Regions from separate parts of the Terribacillus aidingensis genome, predicted to be linked through region 2. Evidence: a T-box and tRNA genes for the amino acid it is inferred to sense, from the RefSeq annotation. Region 2 holds a T-box; the other holds one or more tRNA genes.
The links. A T-box is a leader RNA that pairs with one kind of tRNA and senses whether it is charged. The one in region 2 lies ahead of leuS (leucine--tRNA ligase), so its partner is inferred to be a tRNA-Leu.

Region 1: it encodes a tRNA-Leu, which carries the amino acid that the T-box ahead of leuS (leucine--tRNA ligase) is inferred to sense. The anticodon was not compared.

What each region holds. Positions count from the first base shown of each region.
Region 1 covers NZ_CP159996.1:1,476-11,198, reverse strand. The annotation lists rRNA gene rrf (5S ribosomal RNA) at 49-161, opposite strand; rRNA gene ABXS78_RS00070 (23S ribosomal RNA) at 396-3,320, opposite strand; rRNA gene ABXS78_RS00065 (16S ribosomal RNA) at 3,499-5,060, opposite strand; tRNA gene ABXS78_RS00060 (tRNA-Ala) at 5,170-5,245, opposite strand; tRNA gene ABXS78_RS00055 (tRNA-Pro) at 5,262-5,338, opposite strand; tRNA gene ABXS78_RS00050 (tRNA-Arg) at 5,342-5,418, opposite strand; tRNA gene ABXS78_RS00045 (tRNA-Leu) at 5,429-5,513, opposite strand; tRNA gene ABXS78_RS00040 (tRNA-Gly) at 5,541-5,615, opposite strand; tRNA gene ABXS78_RS00035 (tRNA-Leu) at 5,629-5,714, opposite strand; tRNA gene ABXS78_RS00030 (tRNA-Lys) at 5,746-5,821, opposite strand; tRNA gene ABXS78_RS00025 (tRNA-Thr) at 5,827-5,902, opposite strand; tRNA gene ABXS78_RS00020 (tRNA-Val) at 5,906-5,981, opposite strand; rRNA gene rrf (5S ribosomal RNA) at 5,995-6,107, opposite strand; rRNA gene ABXS78_RS00010 (23S ribosomal RNA) at 6,405-9,329, opposite strand; rRNA gene ABXS78_RS00005 (16S ribosomal RNA) at 9,508-9,723, opposite strand, start outside.
Region 2 covers NZ_CP159996.1:2,292,002-2,301,724, forward strand. The annotation lists rRNA gene ABXS78_RS12110 (23S ribosomal RNA) at 1-1,950, opposite strand, end outside; rRNA gene ABXS78_RS12115 (16S ribosomal RNA) at 2,129-3,690, opposite strand; gene ABXS78_RS12120 (rhodanese-like domain-containing protein) at 3,908-4,213, opposite strand; gene leuS (leucine--tRNA ligase) at 4,273-6,687, opposite strand; T-box leader at 6,762-6,975, opposite strand; gene ABXS78_RS12130 (methyl-accepting chemotaxis protein) at 7,017-8,678, opposite strand; gene ABXS78_RS12135 (BMP family ABC transporter substrate-binding protein) at 8,684-9,631, opposite strand.

The DNA.
Region 1 (9,723 bases), 1.3 Mb from region 2:
AAAAGCTCCTGATAAGTTATTGAATAACCTATCAGGAGCTTTTATCTTGCCTGGCAGCGTCCTACTCTCGCAGGGCGAACCCAACTACCATCGGCGCTGAAGAGCTTAACTGCTGTGTTCGGCATGGGAACAGGTGTGACCTCTTCGCTATTACCACCAGACAATGCAAGAATTCAATTGAATGAACCCTCAAAACTAGATAAGAAACATGTCCTGCCAGACATTTCATGCGGCCAAGCACCGGAGTGCTTGGACTTTGGCGTTGACTTACTCGTCAGATCCAGCTCCAGGAACCAGAAACTCCAGCCTAAGCGTTAGCCCTGCAAGGGTAAAATCACCCTTTCCGGCCTCTCACTTATACTTGCGTTTCTAAGCGGTTCCCTCCGCTTTTCGTTTTAGTTAAGTCCTCGATCGATTAGTATTCGTCAGCTGCACGTGTCACCACGCTTCCACCTCGAACCTATCTACCTCATCGTCTCTGAGGGATCTTACTCATTTAAAATGATGAGAAGTCTCATCTTGAGGGGGGCTTCATGCTTAGATGCTTTCAGCACTTATCCCTTCCGCACGTAGCTACCCAGCTATGCTCCTGGCGGAACAACTGGTGCACCAGCGGTGCGTCCATCCCGGTCCTCTCGTACTAAGGACAGCTCCTCTCAAACTTCTAACGCCCACGACGGATAGGGACCGAACTGTCTCACGACGTTCTGAACCCAGCTCGCGTACCGCTTTAATGGGCGAACAGCCCAACCCTTGGGACCGACTACAGCCCCAGGATGCGATGAGCCGACATCGAGGTGCCAAACCTCCCCGTCGATGTGGACTCTTGGGGGAGATAAGCCTGTTATCCCCGGGGTAGCTTTTATCCGTTGAGCGACGGCCCTTCCATACGGCACCGCCGGATCACTAAGCCCGACTTTCGTCCCTGCTCGACTTGTAGGTCTCGCAGTCAAGCTCCCTTCTGCCTTTGCACGCTACGAATGATTTCCAACCATTCTGAGGGAACCTTTGGGCGCCTCCGTTACTCTTTGGGAGGCGACCGCCCCAGTCAAACTGCCCACCTGACACTGTCTCCGAACCGGATAACGGTTCTGGGTTAGAATGTCAATACAGCCAGGGTGGTATCCCACGGATGCCTCCACCGAAGCTGGCGCTCCGGCTTCTAAGGCTCCCACCTATCCTGTACAAGCTGTACCAACATTCCATATCAGGCTACAGTAAAGCTCCACGGGGTCTTTCCGTCCTGTCGCGGGTAATGCGCATCTTCACGCATAGTATAATTTCACCGGGTCTCTCGTTGAGACAGTGCCCAAGTCGTTGCACCTTTCGTGCGGGTCGGAACTTACCCGACAAGGAATTTCGCTACCTTAGGACCGTTATAGTTACGGCCGCCGTTTACTGGGGCTTCGGTTCACAGCTTCGGGACGAAGTCCCTAACCATTCCCCTTAACCTTCCAGCACCGGGCAGGTGTCAGCCCCTATACTTCGCCTTACGGCTTTGCAGAGACCTGTGTTTTTGCTAAACAGTCGCTTGGGCCTTTTCACTGCGGCTTCTCCTTAAAAGAAGCACCCCTTCTCCCGAAGTTACGGGGTCATTTTGCCGAGTTCCTTAACGAGAGTTCTCCCGATCATCTTCGGTTACTCACCGTGCCTACCTGTGTCGGTTTGCGGTACGGGCACCTATTTCCTCACTAGAGGCTTTTCTTGGCAGTGTGAAATCAGGAACTTCGGTACTAAATTTCCCTCCCCATAACCGCCTGGAATAGTGTTGAGTGGATTTGCCTGCTCAACTTCCTCACGGCTTGGACGCGCATAACCAGCAGCGCGCTTTCCCTATCCTCCTGCGTCCCCCCATCGTTCAAGCGGATTTAGGTGGTACAGGAATATCAACCTGTTGTCCATCGCCTACGCCTTTCGGCCTCGGCTTAGGCCCCGACTAACCCTGAGCGGACGAGCCTTCCTCAGGAAACCTTGGGCTTTCGATGAAAGAGATTCTCACTCTTTTTTCGCTACTCATACCGGCATTCTCACTTCTAAGCGCTCCAGCCGTCCTCACGATCGACCTTCACTGCCCTTAGAACGCTCTCCTACCACTGACATCGTAGATGTCAATCCGCAGCTTCGGTGGTGTGTTTAGCCCCGGTATATTTTCGGCGCAGCGTCACTCGACCAGTGAGCTATTACGCACTCTTTCAATGATGGCTGCTTCTAAGCCAACATCCTGGTTGTCTAAGCAACGCCACATCCTTTTCCACTTAACACACACTTTGGGACCTTAGCTGGCGGTCTGGGCTGTTTCCCTTTCGACCATGAACCTTATCACCCATAGTCTGACTCCCAAAGTAGATTGATTGGCATTCGGAGTTTGACTGAATTCGGTAACCCGATGAGGGCCCCTAGTCCAATCAGTGCTCTACCTCCAACCATCATCCTTTGAGGCTAGCCCTAAAGCTATTTCGGAGAGAACCAGCTATCTCCGTGTTCGATTGGCATTTCACCCCTACCCACACCTCATCCCCGCACTTTTCAACGTGCGTGGGTTCGGGCCTCCAGTCAGTGTTACCTGACCTTCACCCTGGACATGGGTAGATCACACGGTTTCGGGTCTACGACCACCTACTATATCGCCCTATTCAGACTCGCTTTCGCTGCGGCTCCGTCTATACAACTTAACCTTGCAGGGGATCGTAACTCGCCGGTCCATTCTACAAAAGGTACGCCGTCACCCATTAACGGGCTTCGACTACTTGTAGGCACACGGTTTCAGGATCTATTTCACTCCCCTTCCGGGGTGCTTTTCACCTTTCCCTCACGGTACTGGTTCACTATCGGTCACTAGGGAGTATTTAGCCTTGGGAGATGGTCCTCCCGGATTCCGACGGAATTTCACGTGTTCCGCCGTACTCAGGATACACTCCGGAGGAAACCACATTTCAAATACAGGGCTCTTACCTTCTATGGCGGGCCATTCCAAGCCGCTTCGTCTATATGGTTTCTTTGTAACTCCAAAGGAGTGTCCTACAACCCCAGAAGGCAAGCCTTCTGGTTTGGGCTAATTCCGTTTCGCTCGCCGCTACTCAGGAAATCGCATTTGCTTTCTCTTCCTCCGGGTAATGAGATGTTTCAGTTCCCCGGGTCTGCCTCGTATCACCTATGTATTCAGTGATACGTACTATCCAATAACGGATAGCGGGTTCCCCCATTCGGAAATCTTCGGATCAAAGCTTACTTACAGCTCCCCGAAGCATATCGGTGTTAGTCCCGTCCTTCATCGGCTCCTAGTGCCAAGGCATCCACCGTGCGCCCTTCTTCACTTAACTAATAACGCATGATAAATCTATAAATCGCGACAATAAATTGTCGGCTTTAAAGTTTGATGTTCTGGCATGTTGTTTCTTATCTAGTTTTCAAGGTTCACAAGAGAGATTGATCTCTCAAAACTGAACAAACAACCAATTACGATGTCTACTACGAAGTAGTAGTTCCAATTATCCTTAGAAAGGAGGTGATCCAGCCGCACCTTCCGATACGGCTACCTTGTTACGACTTCACCCCAATCATTGATCCCACCTTCGGCGGCTGGCTCCAAAAGGTTACCTCACCGACTTCGGGTGTTACCAACTCTCGTGGTGTGACGGGCGGTGTGTACAAGGCCCGGGAACGTATTCACCGCGGCATGCTGATCCGCGATTACTAGCGATTCCGGCTTCATGCAGGCGAGTTGCAGCCTGCAATCCGAACTGAGAATGGTTTTATGGGATTCGCTTAGCCTCGCGGCTTCGCTGCCCTTTGTACCATCCATTGTAGCACGTGTGTAGCCCAGGTCATAAGGGGCATGATGATTTGACGTCATCCCCACCTTCCTCCGGTTTGTCACCGGCAGTCACTCTAGAGTGCCCAACTGAATGCTGGCAACTAGAATCAAGGGTTGCGCTCGTTGCGGGACTTAACCCAACATCTCACGACACGAGCTGACGACAACCATGCACCACCTGTCACGCTGTCCCCGAAGGGAACGCTCTGTCTCCAGAGTTGTCAGCGGATGTCAAGACCTGGTAAGGTTCTTCGCGTTGCTTCGAATTAAACCACATGCTCCACCGCTTGTGCGGGCCCCCGTCAATTCTTTTGAGTTTCAGCCTTGCGGCCGTACTCCCCAGGCGGAGTGCTTAATGCGTTAACTTCAGCACTAAGGGGCGGAAACCCCCTAACACCTAGCACTCATCGTTTACGGCGTGGACTACCAGGGTATCTAATCCTGTTTGCTCCCCACGCTTTCGCTCCTCAGCGTCAGTTACAGACCAGAGAGTCGCCTTCGCCACTGGTGTTCCTCCACATATCTACGCATTTCACCGCTACACGTGGAATTCCACTCTCCTCTTCTGCACTCAAGTTCCCCAGTTTCCAATGACCCTCCACAGTTGAGCTGTGGGCTTTCACATCAGACTTAAGAAACCGCCTACGAGCCCTTTACGCCCAATAATTCCGGACAACGCTTGCCCCCTACGTATTACCGCGGCTGCTGGCACGTAGTTAGCCGGGGCTTTCTGGTTAGGTACCGTCAAGGTACGAGCAGTTACTCTCGTACTTGTTCTTCCCTAACAACAGAGCTTTACGACCCGAAGGCCTTCATCGCTCACGCGGCGTTGCTCCGTCAGACTTTCGTCCATTGCGGAAGATTCCCTACTGCTGCCTCCCGTAGGAGTCTGGGCCGTGTCTCAGTCCCAGTGTGGCCGATCACCCTCTCAGGTCGGCTATGCATCGTCGCCTTGGTGGGCCATTACCCCGCCAACTAGCTAATGCACCGCGGGCCCATCTGTAAGTGACAGCCGAAACCGTCTTTCCATTTCCAATCAGGAGAAAGGAAATACTATCCGGTATTAGCTCCGGTTTCCCGAAGTTATCCCAGTCTTACAGGCAGGTTGCCCACGTGTTACTCACCCGTCCGCCGCTCATTCCACCAGAATCACCCCGAAGGGGTCAACTGGTTTCCTGCGCTCGACTTGCATGTATTAGGCACGCCGCCAGCGTTCGTCCTGAGCCAAGATCAAACTCTCCATGAAAGTTTTGATGCATTGCTCGTTAGAGCTGACGTTGATCTTTCGATCATGTCGTTTAGTTCGTAATTGGTTGTTTTGTTCAGTTTTCAAAGATCAATTAACAAAAATTAAATGGTGGAGCCTAGCGGGATCGAACCGCTGACCTCCTGCGTGCAAGGCAGGCGCTCTCCCAGCTGAGCTAAGGCCCCAATATTTAAGTTATAGTGGTCGGGAAGACAGGATTTGAACCTGCGGCCCCTTGGTCCCAAACCAAGTGCTCTACCAAGCTGAGCTACTTCCCGTAATGGCGCGCCCGAGAGGAGTCGAACCCCTAACCTTTTGATCCGTAGTCAAACGCTCTATCCAATTGAGCTACGGGCGCATATTTAAAGTGCCGAGGGCCGGACTCGAACCGGCACGGAGGAACCCTCCGCAGGATTTTAAGTCCTGTGCGTCTGCCAATTCCGCCACCCCGGCAAGCTGAATTAGTTGATTAAGTAGTTATGGAGCGGAAGACGGGATTCGAACCCGCGACCCCCACCTTGGCAAGGTGATGTTCTACCACTGAACTACTTCCGCGTTTAATCTAAAATGGTGCGGGTGAAGGGACTTGAACCCCCACGTCATAAAGACACTAGATCCTAAGTCTAGCGCGTCTGCCAATTCCGCCACACCCGCATAGATTAAATACGCACAGTATTAAAATGAATGGTGAGCCATGAAGGACTCGAACCTTCGACCCTCTGATTAAAAGTCAGATGCTCTACCAACTGAGCTAATGGCTCTAACATGGTGCCGGCCAGAGGACTTGAACCCCCAACCTACTGATTACAAGTCAGTTGCTCTACCAATTGAGCTAGACCGGCTAATGGTGGAGGATGACGGGCTCGAACCGCCGACCCTCTGCTTGTAAGGCAGATGCTCTCCCAGCTGAGCTAATCCTCCGGATTATATATCCACCTGGCAGCGTCCTACTCTCGCAGGGCGAACCCAACTACCATCGGCGCTGAAGAGCTTAACTGCTGTGTTCGGCATGGGAACAGGTGTGACCTCTTCGCTATTACCACCAGATCGGATATTTACTGTTTGTCCTTTTATTAAGGACAAGATATATTGTAGCATTTCCTTAAAGGAAAAGCAACACTTTTTTTGAAGTAAACCTTCAAAACTAGATAAGAAACATGTCCTGCCAGACATTTCATGCAGCCAAGCACCGGAGTGCTTGGACTTTGGCGTTGACTTACTCGTCAGATCCAGCTCCAGGAACCAGAAACTCCAGCCTAAGCGATAGCCCTGCAAGGGTAAAACCACCCTTTCCGGCCTCTCACTTATACTTGCGTTTCTAAGCGGTTCCCTCCGCTTTTCGTTTTAGTTAAGTCCTCGATCGATTAGTATTCGTCAGCTGCACGTGTCACCACGCTTCCACCTCGAACCTATCTACCTCATCGTCTCTGAGGGATCTTACTCATTTAAAATGATGAGAAGTCTCATCTTGAGGGGGGCTTCATGCTTAGATGCTTTCAGCACTTATCCCTTCCGCACGTAGCTACCCAGCTATGCTCCTGGCGGAACAACTGGTGCACCAGCGGTGCGTCCATCCCGGTCCTCTCGTACTAAGGACAGCTCCTCTCAAACTTCTAACGCCCACGACGGATAGGGACCGAACTGTCTCACGACGTTCTGAACCCAGCTCGCGTACCGCTTTAATGGGCGAACAGCCCAACCCTTGGGACCGACTACAGCCCCAGGATGCGATGAGCCGACATCGAGGTGCCAAACCTCCCCGTCGATGTGGACTCTTGGGGGAGATAAGCCTGTTATCCCCGGGGTAGCTTTTATCCGTTGAGCGACGGCCCTTCCATACGGCACCGCCGGATCACTAAGCCCGACTTTCGTCCCTGCTCGACTTGTAGGTCTCGCAGTCAAGCTCCCTTCTGCCTTTGCACGCTACGAATGATTTCCAACCATTCTGAGGGAACCTTTGGGCGCCTCCGTTACTCTTTGGGAGGCGACCGCCCCAGTCAAACTGCCCACCTGACACTGTCTCCGAACCGGATAACGGTTCTGGGTTAGAATGTCAATACAGCCAGGGTGGTATCCCACGGATGCCTCCACCGAAGCTGGCGCTCCGGCTTCTAAGGCTCCCACCTATCCTGTACAAGCTGTACCAACATTCCATATCAGGCTACAGTAAAGCTCCACGGGGTCTTTCCGTCCTGTCGCGGGTAATGCGCATCTTCACGCATAGTATAATTTCACCGGGTCTCTCGTTGAGACAGTGCCCAAGTCGTTGCACCTTTCGTGCGGGTCGGAACTTACCCGACAAGGAATTTCGCTACCTTAGGACCGTTATAGTTACGGCCGCCGTTTACTGGGGCTTCGGTTCACAGCTTCGGGACGAAGTCCCTAACCATTCCCCTTAACCTTCCAGCACCGGGCAGGTGTCAGCCCCTATACTTCGCCTTACGGCTTTGCAGAGACCTGTGTTTTTGCTAAACAGTCGCTTGGGCCTTTTCACTGCGGCTTCTCCTTAAAAGAAGCACCCCTTCTCCCGAAGTTACGGGGTCATTTTGCCGAGTTCCTTAACGAGAGTTCTCCCGATCATCTTCGGTTACTCACCGTGCCTACCTGTGTCGGTTTGCGGTACGGGCACCTATTTCCTCACTAGAGGCTTTTCTTGGCAGTGTGAAATCAGGAACTTCGGTACTAAATTTCCCTCCCCATAACCGCCTGGAATAGTGTTGAGTGGATTTGCCTGCTCAACTTCCTCACGGCTTGGACGCGCATAACCAGCAGCGCGCTTTCCCTATCCTCCTGCGTCCCCCCATCGTTCAAGCGGATTTAGGTGGTACAGGAATATCAACCTGTTGTCCATCGCCTACGCCTTTCGGCCTCGGCTTAGGCCCCGACTAACCCTGAGCGGACGAGCCTTCCTCAGGAAACCTTGGGCTTTCGATGAAAGAGATTCTCACTCTTTTTTCGCTACTCATACCGGCATTCTCACTTCTAAGCGCTCCAGCCGTCCTCACGATCGACCTTCACTGCCCTTAGAACGCTCTCCTACCACTGACATCGTAGATGTCAATCCGCAGCTTCGGTGGTGTGTTTAGCCCCGGTATATTTTCGGCGCAGCGTCACTCGACCAGTGAGCTATTACGCACTCTTTCAATGATGGCTGCTTCTAAGCCAACATCCTGGTTGTCTAAGCAACGCCACATCCTTTTCCACTTAACACACACTTTGGGACCTTAGCTGGCGGTCTGGGCTGTTTCCCTTTCGACCATGAACCTTATCACCCATAGTCTGACTCCCAAAGTAGATTGATTGGCATTCGGAGTTTGACTGAATTCGGTAACCCGATGAGGGCCCCTAGTCCAATCAGTGCTCTACCTCCAACCATCATCCTTTGAGGCTAGCCCTAAAGCTATTTCGGAGAGAACCAGCTATCTCCGTGTTCGATTGGCATTTCACCCCTACCCACACCTCATCCCCGCACTTTTCAACGTGCGTGGGTTCGGGCCTCCAGTCAGTGTTACCTGACCTTCACCCTGGACATGGGTAGATCACACGGTTTCGGGTCTACGACCACCTACTATATCGCCCTATTCAGACTCGCTTTCGCTGCGGCTCCGTCTATACAACTTAACCTTGCAGGGGATCGTAACTCGCCGGTCCATTCTACAAAAGGTACGCCGTCACCCATTAACGGGCTTCGACTACTTGTAGGCACACGGTTTCAGGATCTATTTCACTCCCCTTCCGGGGTGCTTTTCACCTTTCCCTCACGGTACTGGTTCACTATCGGTCACTAGGGAGTATTTAGCCTTGGGAGATGGTCCTCCCGGATTCCGACGGAATTTCACGTGTTCCGCCGTACTCAGGATACACTCCGGAGGAAACCACATTTCAAATACAGGGCTCTTACCTTCTATGGCGGGCCATTCCAAGCCGCTTCGTCTATATGGTTTCTTTGTAACTCCAAAGGAGTGTCCTACAACCCCAGAAGGCAAGCCTTCTGGTTTGGGCTAATTCCGTTTCGCTCGCCGCTACTCAGGAAATCGCATTTGCTTTCTCTTCCTCCGGGTAATGAGATGTTTCAGTTCCCCGGGTCTGCCTCGTATCACCTATGTATTCAGTGATACGTACTATCCAATAACGGATAGCGGGTTCCCCCATTCGGAAATCTTCGGATCAAAGCTTACTTACAGCTCCCCGAAGCATATCGGTGTTAGTCCCGTCCTTCATCGGCTCCTAGTGCCAAGGCATCCACCGTGCGCCCTTCTTCACTTAACTAATAACGCATGATAAATCTATAAATCGCGACAATAAATTGTCGGCTTTAAAGTTTGATGTTCTGGCATGTTGTTTCTTATCTAGTTTTCAAGGTTCACAAGAGAGATTGATCTCTCAAAACTGAACAAACAACCAATTACGATGTCTACTACGAAGTAGTAGTTCCAATTATCCTTAGAAAGGAGGTGATCCAGCCGCACCTTCCGATACGGCTACCTTGTTACGACTTCACCCCAATCATTGATCCCACCTTCGGCGGCTGGCTCCAAAAGGTTACCTCACCGACTTCGGGTGTTACCAACTCTCGTGGTGTGACGGGCGGTGTGTACAAGGCCCGGGAACGTATTCACCGCGGCATGCTGATCCGCGATTACTAGCGATTCCGGCTTCATGC
Region 2 (9,723 bases):
GGACCGTTATAGTTACGGCCGCCGTTTACTGGGGCTTCGGTTCACAGCTTCGGGACGAAGTCCCTAACCATTCCCCTTAACCTTCCAGCACCGGGCAGGTGTCAGCCCCTATACTTCGCCTTACGGCTTTGCAGAGACCTGTGTTTTTGCTAAACAGTCGCTTGGGCCTTTTCACTGCGGCTTCTCCTTAAAAGAAGCACCCCTTCTCCCGAAGTTACGGGGTCATTTTGCCGAGTTCCTTAACGAGAGTTCTCCCGATCATCTTCGGTTACTCACCGTGCCTACCTGTGTCGGTTTGCGGTACGGGCACCTATTTCCTCACTAGAGGCTTTTCTTGGCAGTGTGAAATCAGGAACTTCGGTACTAAATTTCCCTCCCCATAACCGCCTGGAATAGTGTTGAGTGGATTTGCCTGCTCAACTTCCTCACGGCTTGGACGCGCATAACCAGCAGCGCGCTTTCCCTATCCTCCTGCGTCCCCCCATCGTTCAAGCGGATTTAGGTGGTACAGGAATATCAACCTGTTGTCCATCGCCTACGCCTTTCGGCCTCGGCTTAGGCCCCGACTAACCCTGAGCGGACGAGCCTTCCTCAGGAAACCTTGGGCTTTCGATGAAAGAGATTCTCACTCTTTTTTCGCTACTCATACCGGCATTCTCACTTCTAAGCGCTCCAGCCGTCCTCACGATCGACCTTCACTGCCCTTAGAACGCTCTCCTACCACTGACATCGTAGATGTCAATCCGCAGCTTCGGTGGTGTGTTTAGCCCCGGTATATTTTCGGCGCAGCGTCACTCGACCAGTGAGCTATTACGCACTCTTTCAATGATGGCTGCTTCTAAGCCAACATCCTGGTTGTCTAAGCAACGCCACATCCTTTTCCACTTAACACACACTTTGGGACCTTAGCTGGCGGTCTGGGCTGTTTCCCTTTCGACCATGAACCTTATCACCCATAGTCTGACTCCCAAAGTAGATTGATTGGCATTCGGAGTTTGACTGAATTCGGTAACCCGATGAGGGCCCCTAGTCCAATCAGTGCTCTACCTCCAACCATCATCCTTTGAGGCTAGCCCTAAAGCTATTTCGGAGAGAACCAGCTATCTCCGTGTTCGATTGGCATTTCACCCCTACCCACACCTCATCCCCGCACTTTTCAACGTGCGTGGGTTCGGGCCTCCAGTCAGTGTTACCTGACCTTCACCCTGGACATGGGTAGATCACACGGTTTCGGGTCTACGACCACCTACTATATCGCCCTATTCAGACTCGCTTTCGCTGCGGCTCCGTCTATACAACTTAACCTTGCAGGGGATCGTAACTCGCCGGTCCATTCTACAAAAGGTACGCCGTCACCCATTAACGGGCTTCGACTACTTGTAGGCACACGGTTTCAGGATCTATTTCACTCCCCTTCCGGGGTGCTTTTCACCTTTCCCTCACGGTACTGGTTCACTATCGGTCACTAGGGAGTATTTAGCCTTGGGAGATGGTCCTCCCGGATTCCGACGGAATTTCACGTGTTCCGCCGTACTCAGGATACACTCCGGAGGAAACCACATTTCAAGTACAGGGCTCTTACCTTCTATGGCGGGCCATTCCAAGCCGCTTCGTCTATATGGTTTCTTTGTAACTCCAAAGGAGTGTCCTACAACCCCAGAAGGCAAGCCTTCTGGTTTGGGCTAATTCCGTTTCGCTCGCCGCTACTCAGGAAATCGCATTTGCTTTCTCTTCCTCCGGGTAATGAGATGTTTCAGTTCCCCGGGTCTGCCTCGTATCACCTATGTATTCAGTGATACGTACTATCCAATAACGGATAGCGGGTTCCCCCATTCGGAAATCTTCGGATCAAAGCTTACTTACAGCTCCCCGAAGCATATCGGTGTTAGTCCCGTCCTTCATCGGCTCCTAGTGCCAAGGCATCCACCGTGCGCCCTTCTTCACTTAACTAATAACGCATGATAAATCTATAAATCGCGACAATAAATTGTCGGCTTTAAAGTTTGATGTTCTGGCATGTTGTTTCTTATCTAGTTTTCAAGGTTCACAAGAGAGATTGATCTCTCAAAACTGAACAAACAACCAATTACGATGTCTACTACGAAGTAGTAGTTCCAATTATCCTTAGAAAGGAGGTGATCCAGCCGCACCTTCCGATACGGCTACCTTGTTACGACTTCACCCCAATCATTGATCCCACCTTCGGCGGCTGGCTCCAAAAGGTTACCTCACCGACTTCGGGTGTTACCAACTCTCGTGGTGTGACGGGCGGTGTGTACAAGGCCCGGGAACGTATTCACCGCGGCATGCTGATCCGCGATTACTAGCGATTCCGGCTTCATGCAGGCGAGTTGCAGCCTGCAATCCGAACTGAGAATGGTTTTATGGGATTCGCTTAGCCTCGCGGCTTTGCTGCCCTTTGTACCATCCATTGTAGCACGTGTGTAGCCCAGGTCATAAGGGGCATGATGATTTGACGTCATCCCCACCTTCCTCCGGTTTGTCACCGGCAGTCACTCTAGAGTGCCCAACTGAATGCTGGCAACTAGAATCAAGGGTTGCGCTCGTTGCGGGACTTAACCCAACATCTCACGACACGAGCTGACGACAACCATGCACCACCTGTCACGCTGTCCCCGAAGGGAACGCTCTGTCTCCAGAGTTGTCAGCGGATGTCAAGACCTGGTAAGGTTCTTCGCGTTGCTTCGAATTAAACCACATGCTCCACCGCTTGTGCGGGCCCCCGTCAATTCTTTTGAGTTTCAGCCTTGCGGCCGTACTCCCCAGGCGGAGTGCTTAATGCGTTAACTTCAGCACTAAGGGGCGGAAACCCCCTAACACCTAGCACTCATCGTTTACGGCGTGGACTACCAGGGTATCTAATCCTGTTTGCTCCCCACGCTTTCGCTCCTCAGCGTCAGTTACAGACCAGAGAGTCGCCTTCGCCACTGGTGTTCCTCCACATATCTACGCATTTCACCGCTACACGTGGAATTCCACTCTCCTCTTCTGCACTCAAGTTCCCCAGTTTCCAATGACCCTCCACAGTTGAGCTGTGGGCTTTCACATCAGACTTAAGAAACCGCCTACGAGCCCTTTACGCCCAATAATTCCGGACAACGCTTGCCCCCTACGTATTACCGCGGCTGCTGGCACGTAGTTAGCCGGGGCTTTCTGGTTAGGTACCGTCAAGGTACGAGCAGTTACTCTCGTACTTGTTCTTCCCTAACAACAGAGCTTTACGACCCGAAGGCCTTCATCGCTCACGCGGCGTTGCTCCGTCAGACTTTCGTCCATTGCGGAAGATTCCCTACTGCTGCCTCCCGTAGGAGTCTGGGCCGTGTCTCAGTCCCAGTGTGGCCGATCACCCTCTCAGGTCGGCTATGCATCGTCGCCTTGGTGGGCCATTACCCCGCCAACTAGCTAATGCACCGCGGGCCCATCTGTAAGTGACAGCCGAAACCGTCTTTCCATTTCCAATCAGGAGAAAGGAAATACTATCCGGTATTAGCTCCGGTTTCCCGAAGTTATCCCAGTCTTACAGGCAGGTTGCCCACGTGTTACTCACCCGTCCGCCGCTCATTCCGCCAGAATCACCCCGAAGGGGTCAACTGGTTTCCTGCGCTCGACTTGCATGTATTAGGCACGCCGCCAGCGTTCGTCCTGAGCCAAGATCAAACTCTCCATGAAAGTTTTGATGCATTGCTCGTTAGAGCTGACGTTGATCTTGCGATCATGTCGTTTAGTTCGTAATTGGTTGTTTTGTTCAGTTTTCAAAGATCAATGACTGCCTTGCGACAGTAACTCTATACTATCACCATGTTTCGATACTGTCAATACTAGTTTAAAAGAAATATAGAATATCTGCGAGGAAGCCGTCGAACCGTCTTCCTCGCAGTGCTTTTACCTATTTAAAGACGAGTTCGCCTTTCCATTCCAGCATTCCGCCATCCATATTGATCACATCATAGCCTTGGTTCTCCATAAACGCAGCAGCATTCATGCTTCGGTGACCGCCGCGGCAGACAAGTACATATGTGTCGTCCATCGGTAATTCAGGCAGTTTCTCAGGTATTTGCTGCAGCGGGATATGAATTGCTCCAGGAATCATACCTTGCTCTACTTCTTCATCTTCCCGTACATCAATCACTTTATAGGAAGAGGTGCCATTTTCAATTAGTTGATCCAATTCTTCCGGTTGTATATTCCGCATGTTCAGTTCCCCTTTACTTAAAATAGAATCCCTTCCGTAAAACAGAAGGGATTCGCTTATCAGTTTGCTACTACATTGACTAGCTTGCCTGGAACGACAATCACTTTACGGACAGTCTTTCCTTCCAGCCAGCTTTTCATTTGTTCGTCGTTTAGTGCTATTTTCTCAAGTTCTTCTTTTGAAGCATCATGAGGCACCATAACTTTTGATCGCACTTTACCCATTGCCTGTAATACGATTTCGATTTCTTGTTCAACAAGCTTCGACTCATCATGGACCGGCCATTCTGCAAACGTTATCGTATCTTCATGACCAAGTTTACTCCATAGCTCCTCTGCAATATGCGGTGCCACCGGTGAAAGTAATTTCATGAATCCTTCCGCAAATTCGCGCGGGATGACAGGAGCTTTGTAACAATCATTGATGAATACCATCAATTGAGAGATACCTGTATTGAAGCGCAAAGCTTCAAAGTCCTCTGTCACTTTTTTGACAGTCTCATGATACGTTTTTTGCAGATCTTCCGACTCTGTGTCCTGTACTTTCTCCGAAAGTTCTCCTGCTTCTGTGATAAACAATCGCCATACACGATCAAGGAATCGACGGGAGCCATCCAATCCATTTTCAGACCAAGCAATGGAAGCATCCAACGGCCCCATGAACATTTCGTATAGACGAAGTGTATCTGCACCGTGGGAATCGATAACATCATCAGGGTTCACCACGTTACCTTTGGATTTACTCATCTTTTCATTATTTTCTCCAAGGATCATTCCTTGATTATATAACTTTTGGAAAGGTTCTTTTGTCGGCACAGCACCGATATCAAACAAGAACTTGTGCCAGAAACGTGCATACAGCAAGTGAAGCACAGCATGCTCTGCTCCCCCGATATAGACGTCAACCGGCAGCCATTTCTTCAGCGTCTCAAAATCAGCAAGCTTCTCCGGGTTCTTCGGATCGATATAACGAAGGAAGTACCAGCAGCTTCCTGCCCATTGCGGCATTGTATGTGTTTCGCGCTTCCCTTTCTTGCCTGTTTCAGGATCAGTGACATTCACCCATTCCGTAATATTTGCAAGCGGGGACTCACCAGTACCGGATGATTTGATTTCATCTGTTTTCGGCAAAACAAGTGGAAGCTCTTCCTCCGGCACACTTGTCATTGTGCCATCTTCCCAATGGATGACTGGAATCGGCTCACCCCAGTAGCGCTGACGGCTGAAAATCCAGTCACGCAGACGGTAGCTGATTTTTTTCGAACCTTGTTTGTTTTCTTCCAGCCAAGCAATTGCTGCAGATATTGCATCTTGTTTATTCATACCATCAAGGAAATCAGAATTGATATGTGCTCCCTCACCAGTATGAGCTTCATTTTCTATGTCAGCACCTTCGATAACTGCCTTGATCGGCAAATCGAAAGTCTTTGCAAATTCATAGTCGCGTTCATCATGAGCAGGTACAGCCATGATAGCTCCGGAACCATAACTCATAAGTACATAATCCGCAATCCAGATCGGCATTTTCTCGCCATTGACCGGGTTGATTGCATATGCTCCTGTAAAGACACCAGTTTTCTCTTTCGCAAGATCTGTACGTTCCAAATCACTTTTCGCAGCAACTTCTTGTTTGTATGCTTCGACAGCCTCCTGTTGTGCCTCAGTAGTAATTTTATCAACTAAAGGGTGCTCTGGGGACAGTACCGCGAATGTAGCACCGAACAAAGTATCCGGACGAGTCGTAAACACATCGAAACTTTCATCAGTGCCTTCTATACGGAATGTTACTTCCGCACCTTCCGAGCGTCCAATCCAATTGCGCTGCATTTCTTTCAAGCTTTCCGGCCAGTCAAGTTCATCCAAGTCTTCTAGCAGGCGATCGGCATAAGCAGTAATACGAAGCACCCATTGCTTCATCGGCTTGCGGATGACAGGATGTCCGCCCCGTTCACTCTTTCCGTCGATGACTTCTTCATTGGAAAGTACAGTACCAAGAGCTGGACACCAGTTCACTGCTACCTCATCCACATAAGCAAGACCCTTTTTATACAATTGAAGGAAAATCCATTGTGTCCATTTATAGTATTCTGGATCTGTCGTATTAACTTCACGATCCCAATCGTAAGAGAACCCAAGCTCCTTGATCTGTCTTGTGAAGGTCGCGATATTCTTTTTCGTGAATTCTTCCGGATCATTTCCAGTGTCGAGCGCGTACTGCTCTGCAGGTAATCCGAAAGCATCCCAACCGATTGGATGCAGTACTTCATAGCCTTGCATCCGTTTCATGCGAGACAGAATATCTGTAGCTGTATAGCCTTCAGGATGCCCTACATGCAAACCCGCACCGGATGGATAAGGAAACATATCCAGGGCATAAAACTTTTGTTTTTCAGAGGAAGTATCTGTTTTGAATGTTTTATTTTCTTCCCAATAAGCTTGCCATTTCTTTTCGATTTCATGATGATTGAATGACATATCGTGTGCCTCCTGTACTCTCTTCAACTTGAACAATCTGACCGTGAAGCAAAGAAAAAAGCCCCTCATCCCAATAATGGGACGAGAGACTTCTCCCGCGGTACCACCCAACTTAGCGCTAATTGCGCCCGCTCGACATTCCTTAACGCGGAAAACGGCAAAAAGTACTGGCAGTTCCCTTTTGCAATTACGAAGGCGAGTTCACAAGATGCTGGGACGGCTTGCACCGGAATGCCGTCTCTCTTAAACCAAGCAGAGCTTGCTACTACTCCTTCTCCTCATCGTTCACAGTATTGTTGTGTCCAGTGTACGGAACTGGACTGCATTTGTCAAGATTCGGCAGCTTCCGTCCGGAACACCGAAACAGCCTCCTGCAGTTCACGTGTTACACGGTCAAGCTGACCGACTGTAATTGCCAGCTGCTCATATGCTCCATACTGGGCATTGGTGGAATGATGGACGATATCGGTCTTCGCAGTATTTTCCTGAAGGGTACTGCTGATTTGTTCTACCCTGCCTAGTACCTCAGCTCCCAGTCGCTCCGATTGGATGCTGCCGCTTTGGATTTGCTGCAGCCGATTCGAGATGGACTGAAACTTTTCTTCAATCTCCATGAATGAGCTTTCCATACTTTCCATAGAAGCTGTTTCCGCTTTGGCAATTTCATGGCCGAATTGCACAGCTTCGGATAAACTCATAGTACCCTGTCGAATCGACCCTACCGTCTGATAAATAGCATCTGCAGATGATTTGGACTCATCCGCCAGTTTTCTAATTTCATCTGCAACGACAGCAAAGCCTTTCCCCGCTTCACCCGCTCTTGCAGCCTCAATTGCGGCGTTTAGCGCAAGCAGATTGGTCTGTTCAGCTACAGAGGATACCGATGCTACCATTTGCTCGATTTGCTGGGAGTATTGGATGAAACCTCGAAGCGATGCTTCCATCAAGTCTCTGCTTTCTCCGTTTTTGACCATGAGCTGCTGCTGGTTATGTACAGTTTCCCTGCCGCGCACCGCTGCCTCAGACGCAAGTTTACCCAGTGCGACTGTTTCTGTAGCAAACGCACTGTTTGCACTGCCTTGCTTATCCATCTGCTCTATCAGCGTCACCGTCTGCTGCAAATCTGCTGAAATACGCTGCGATCCGGAAGTGATTTCCCCAACTGAAGCAGCAATTTCTTTATGGAGCCCCTGTAGATTCTGGTTGTCTTTATCAATTTCAACAGACATTCCAGCTACTTCATCACTGGCCTTCTCAATGGAACCAATCAAATTCTTCAACTGCTCCGTCATTTGTCCGAAGGCTTGGTTCATCTCACTGATTTCCAGACTACCTGTTTTCTCTAACGGTCCCACCGTTAGATCACCCGCTGCAATTTGGTTCGTCCTGGATGCGAGTGCCAATAGGGGATCTGCAATCGACTTACTCGTTCTTCGAGATGTGTAGTTTGTGATAACTATGAGCAGCAATACGCCTATAACAGACACCACAATCACAAATGTAATCTGATTCTGCAGGGCAAGCTGTTCATCCTCATAAGCTGCTGTACTGTATGCGTTCGCCATATAAATATCATTCAGCAGTCCTTGGACACGGCTTGATAACCGCAGCGCATCCATCTCATTCACATTAGTCAGCAGACTCGTTACTTCTGCCTGCCAGTCATCATATTTTTCCTTTCCCGCCTCAAGATATGCTGCTGACTGCCCTTCCGATGATTGCAAAAGCTGCTTGAAGCTTGAATTGCTTTGTTCCATGTAAGAGCGTAAATCAGCCGCGGAAGCATCCGTGCGGATTGTAGTCGTATTCCGCAGTACCTGTCCGGCATTGTTCAGCTGACTGTCAAGCTGTTGGAGGTGAAGGAGATGCTGAACTTGCTCATAACTCGAAGCATTGATCCTTATCATACTGAAAATGATAAAAGCAATGAGCGCCAATGCCAAAGCACTCGTCCCTGCTGCCTGCAGGAATAGTTTCCGTGTCAGTTTCATTTAGCTCACTCCGATTCTAACAGCTTTTGTGTCGCTGTATGGACTTTCCCTTCAACTGTGTCGGTAATACTGACAACAGCGATAGGACTTAACCCGACAGCCTGCTCTTCTAAACCGATCATATGATTTTCAGGCAACTCTTTACCTTTTGATAACCGTTCAAGAAAATCAAATATAATATGATCAATTTGCACCTGAGCAGACGTGACGACATTTTCAGGAGCGAGATAGCTCTGGTCACCTCCAGCGCCGATCGCATATACATTCGCGAGTGCTGCTTGCTGCAGCATTGCCTTTCCAGCATCGCCAGGCTCAGCGAAAAGAATATCTGCTCCTTCAGCAATCATTTCCTTTGCCGCTTTGCTGCCCGCTGCCTTATCATCTGGCGAAGTCTCCCGAACGAGCAGTTCGGTATCCTTGGACGTATCTGCAATTCCTTGTTCGAAACCTTCCAGGTAAGCACTGGACGACTCACCAACGAACCCTGCTTTACCAGACTGCGTCACAGTGGCAGCCGCCACCCCAGCCAAATAACCTGCCTGCTTTGCATCAAATGAGTAGCCGAACAGATTTTCTCCTTTCAGCTCCGTCTCAAAAGCTATGTATGTAATATCGGGATTGACCTTCGACTCACTGGTTACCGCATCCTCCGCTGCTGTTTCCAACGTGATAATCGTGTCCATTCCTTCATCTGCTAGTTCCTTTAATGCTTTCTCATAGGTTAATTCTGCAGTGATCTCTTTATATGAATAAATGATATCAAGTCGGTCTCTCGCTTTTGTCAGTCCCTCGATCGCTAAATCATTCCCTTCCTGATCTCCGAGCCCTGCTTCTGTCAAAACGATACCGATACGTTTTTCTTCATCCAATTTAGCTGCTGCCGGGTTTGCCGCACACCCAGATAAATAACATAGAATCAAGGCACAAATAGGTATTAGGATGTACTTATACATGTCGATATACTCCTTTCTCTTTCTTCATACTAATACTATGGTCCTTACATCGACAGGTTTCTACATATATTTGGTAAATTAATTGTAAATTT